One region of the Sphingomonas sp. BK036 genome, then DNA from elsewhere that is predicted to be linked to it. Evidence: predicted binding sites of a transcription regulator. Region 1 holds the regulator's gene; the other holds the start of a gene.
What was found. The regulator LexA, encoded in region 1, represses DNA repair genes until DNA is damaged. The targets are predictions, from matches to a motif close to GTTCCNCNCTTGTTCT.
Positions count from the first base shown of each region.

Region 2: the regulator LexA is predicted to act here: its motif matches at 1,333-1,348, upstream of radA (DNA repair protein RadA).

Region 1 covers NZ_SGXR01000004.1:629,021-631,224, reverse strand. The annotation lists gene EV283_RS10050 (molybdopterin molybdotransferase MoeA) at 1-977, shown strand, start outside; gene lexA (transcriptional repressor LexA) at 1,046-1,729, shown strand; gene EV283_RS10040 (ComEC/Rec2 family competence protein) at 1,720-2,204, opposite strand, start outside.
Region 2 covers NZ_SGXR01000004.1:20,518-22,721, forward strand. The annotation lists gene EV283_RS07190 (DUF2218 domain-containing protein) at 1-65, shown strand, start outside; gene EV283_RS07195 (glycosyltransferase family 1 protein) at 94-1,248, opposite strand; gene radA (DNA repair protein RadA) at 1,369-2,204, shown strand, end outside.

The DNA of each region.
Region 1 (2,204 bases):
TCATCGGCGAAAGCGCCGCCGGCCGGCCCTTCACCGGCGCGGTCGGCGCAGGTGAGGCCACCCGCATCTTCACCGGCGCCGCAATCCCCGAGGGCGCCGACACCGTCATGGTCCAGGAAGAAGCCGAGCGCGACGGCGCCACGCTGATCCTCGCCGGCGAAGGTCCGCCGACGCTGGGCCGCAACACCCGCCGCAAGGGGCTCGACTTCTCGACCGGGACGCGTCTGATCGCGGCCGGCCAGCGTCTCAGCCCCGCGCGCATCGCCGTCGCCGCGACCGGCGGCCATGGCAGCCTCACCGTCAACCGCCGAGTCCGCGTCGCGGTTGCCGCCACCGGTGACGAACTCGTCCCGCCGGGCTCGACCACCGATGGCGTCGCGCTCCCCGAATCGAACGGCATCATGCTCGCCGCGATGCTCGCCGACATGCCGGTCGACGTCATCGACCTCGGCATCCTCCCCGACAATCTCGACGTCCTGCGCGACGCTTTCGCAAGCGTCGAGGCCGACCTGCTCGTCACCACCGGTGGCGCTTCGGTCGGCGACCACGACCTCGTCCGCCCGGCGATCGAGGCGGCGGGCGGAACGATTGATTTCTGGCGGATCGCGCTGCGCCCCGGCAAGCCGATGATGGCCGGCAGGATCTGCGACATGATGGTGCTCGGGCTTCCCGGCAATCCGGTCTCCGCATTCGTCACCGCGATCCTGTTCGTCAAACCCGTCGTCGCGCACATGGCGGGCGCAAGCGATCCGCTACCGCAGGCGACGCATGCGCTGCTCGGCGAAGACCTGCCCGCGAACAACGCGCGGACCGATTATCTCCGCGCCGAACTGCGTGACGGCAAGGCCTATGCCTCGACGATGCAGGACAGCTCGATGCTCCTGACGCTTGCCCGCTCGACCTGCCTGATAGTACGTCCCGGCAGCGCACCGGTGGCAAACACAGGCGAATCGGCGGAAATCCTCGTCATTGCGTAATGGCGGCGCTTGACGTCACCATTTATGTTCCATAGAAGTTCCTCGTCTGTTCCGGACGGAGAACCGCCATGCTCACGCGCAAGCAGCACGAACTCGTCTGCTTCATCAACGATCGCCTCAACGATACCGGTGTGTCACCGTCGTTCGAGGAAATGAAGGACGCGCTCGACCTGAAATCCAAGTCGGGCGTCCACCGTCTGATCAGCGCGCTCGAGGAGCGCAACTTCATCCGCCGCCTGCCGAACCGCGCGCGCGCGCTCGAAGTGCTGCGGATGCCGGAACGTCCGGAAAAGCCCGAGAAGAAGGTCGCGGCGAAGTCGTCGAACGTGAAGGCGGCGCCTGCTGCCGCCACGCCACAGCCCGCCAACGACGTCATCGAGATCCCGCTTCACGGTCGCATCGCCGCCGGTGTCCCGATCGAGGCGTTCGAAGGCAGCACGATGCTCGCCGTCCCCGCCGCGTTGCTGGGCACCGGCGAGCATTACGCGCTCGAGGTGTCGGGCGATTCGATGGTCGAGGCAGGTATCCTCGACGGCGACTATGCGCTCATCCGCCGCACCGATATCGCCCGCGATGGCGAGATCGTCGTGGCGTTGATCGAGGACAGCGAAGCCACGCTCAAGTTCTTCCGCCGCGAAGGCGCCATGGTCCGCCTCGACCCGGCCAACCGCGCCTACGACCCCCAGCGCTATGCGCCGGCGCAAGTCCGCGTCCAGGGCAAGCTGTCGGGCATCCTCCGCCGCTACGACTGAAACCGACGCGCCACCGGGGTGAAGCGCCGGGCCTGCCCAGGTCCGGCGCCTAGCGTCGGCGGATCGCGCCACGGATGACGGTCACCCGGCGACAGGATGGTCTCCACCCGGCCAGATCCCAACGTCACCGCCACCCCCCCGGTCCGCCGCAGGATATTTCGGTCGAGCCGCAACCATCGCGGCGTGCAGCGCCTCGGCAGGTTCCGCTCGCTGACGACGATATCGGCGATCCGGCACGCGGCGAGCAGCTGGTCGATCGGCACCATATACGCACTCCGCGTCGCAAGAACCCGCCACGTCCGCCCGCCCCCGGCGATATCGGTCACGCAAAGATCCCGGCTGCACCGCGCGTCGGGCTGGTCGGCCAGGAACAACGGTTCGCCGTCGACCCCGCCATTTTCCGCCAGCGTGGCGCGCGTATAGTCCCCCGCCCGGTCCCGCAGCATCGCCAGTCCCGCCGCCGTCCGCACCGCGA
Region 2 (2,204 bases), 610 kb from region 1:
CGAGCCATCTCGACCGCTTCGCCTTCCGCGAGGCGCCGCTGACGTTCGACTGGGTGGCTGTCTGACGCCGATCGGTGCGTTATCGGTGGTCGATCAGCCGCGCTCGCGGCGCGCCATCACCGCAAGGTAGGTGTCGAGCACGGTCTGGTTGATCACGTCCCAGCGATAGCCCGCCGCCTTGGCATGGCCGGCGCTGCCCATCGCGTGGCGGAGGCCCGGCTCGGCGACGATCCGGCCGATCGCGTCGGCATAGCCGGCGATGTCGGTCGGTGGCACCAGGAAGCCGGTCCGGCCGTCGTCGATCAGGTCGACCGCGCCGGTCGCGCGCGCGGCGACGACGGGGACGCTCGCCGCCATCGCTTCGAGCGTGACGTTGCCGAACGTCTCGGTGACGCTGGGGTTGAAGAACACGTCCATCGACGCGACCGCCCGGCCGAGCGCCTCGCCCGACTGGAAGCCGGTGAACACCGCTTCGGGCACGCGCTCCGCAAACCAGTCGCGCGCCGGGCCTTCACCGACCACCACGACGCGGTGGCGGACGCCGCGGCGGCGCAGCTCGGTCAGCACGTCGGCAAAGACGTCGAGGCCCTTTTCCTTCACCAGCCGGCCGAGGAACCCGACGACCATCTCGTCATCGCCGATGCCGAGCGAGCGCCGCCAGGCCAGATCGCGCCGCGCCGGGTTGAACCGGTCGTGATCGATCCCGCGCGACCAGATGCCGATCGACGACGTCACCCCCCAGCCGCGCAACAGGTCGGCCATGCTGGGCGAGGGGACGACGACCTCGTCGACGCGGTTGTAGAAGCGGGTCAGCCGCTTTTTCGCGAGCGGCTCGAGGAAACCCATCCGGTAATAGCGGAAATAGGTCTCGAACCGCGTGTGGAACGACGCGACCGTCGCGATCGCGCGGGTGCGAGCATAAGCGACCGCGGCATGGCCGAGAAACTCGGGCGCGGAGACATGGACGATGTTGGGCGCAAACGCATCGATGTCGCGGCGCACGCGCGGCGTGATGCCCAGCGCGACGCGATATTCGCCGCGACCGCCGACCAACGGGATTGCGGGCACGTCGACCAGATCGCCGATCGCGGGGAAGGCGGGCTTGGCGACGGTCGGCGAATAGACGCGGACCTGCACGCCGCGCGACAACAGGTGCCCGACAAGCAGGTTCAGCGACTGGTTCGCGCCGTCGCGGACATAGTTATAATTGCCGCTGAACAGGGCCACACGGAGATCGGTCGGCTGCATCCTCCGGGCGGATAGCGCCGCACGTGGGCAAGCGCCAGACAATCCGGCCGCGCGCGCTGTGCGGGGCCGATCCGGGCGAACGATGTTCCCTTATCGTTCCTGCTGGGCTAAGCCGCCGCCATGGCGAAACCCCAGAAACGTTATGTATGTCAGTCCTGTGGATCGGTATCGCACCGGTGGGCGGGGCAGTGCGCCGATTGTAACGAATGGAACACGCTGGTCGAGGAGGCGAACACCGCCGCGACGCCGTTCCATTCGAAGCACAATCTGCAGACCGGCGGCCGCGCGATTCAGCTCGTCGGGCTCGATGCCGAGATCAAGCTGCCCGATCGGATGGCGACCGGCATCGCCGAGCTCGACCGCGCGCTGGGCGGCGGCTTCGTCGAGGGATCGGCAACGCTGATCGGGGGCGATCCCGGCATCGGCAAGTCGACCCTGCTGCTGCAGGCGGCGGCGAAGATGGCGCTTGCGGGCCAGTCGGTCGCCTATGTCTCGGGTGAGGAGGCCGCGGACCAGGTGCGGCTGCGCGCGCGGCGGCTGGGGCTCGGCAATGCGCCGGTGCAGCTCGCGGCGGCGACCTCGACGCGCGACATCCTGACGACGTTGCAGACGCGACCGCCGGCGATGCTGGTGATCGATTCGATCCAGACGATGCATTCGGACCTGATCGAGGGCGCCCCCGGCACGGTCAGCCAGGTCCGCGCGTCGGCGCAGGAGCTGATCCGCTTCGCCAAGGAACGCGGCACTGCGGTGGTGCTGGTCGGGCACGTCACCAAGGACGGCTCGATCGCCGGTCCGCGCGTGCTCGAGCATATGGTCGACACGGTGCTGTCGTTCGAAGGCGAGCGGAGCCACCAGTACCGCATCCTGCGCGCGATCAAGAACCGCTTCGGCGGTACCGACGAGATCGGCGTCTTCTCGATGCAGACCGAGGGGCTGGCCGAGGTCGGCAACCC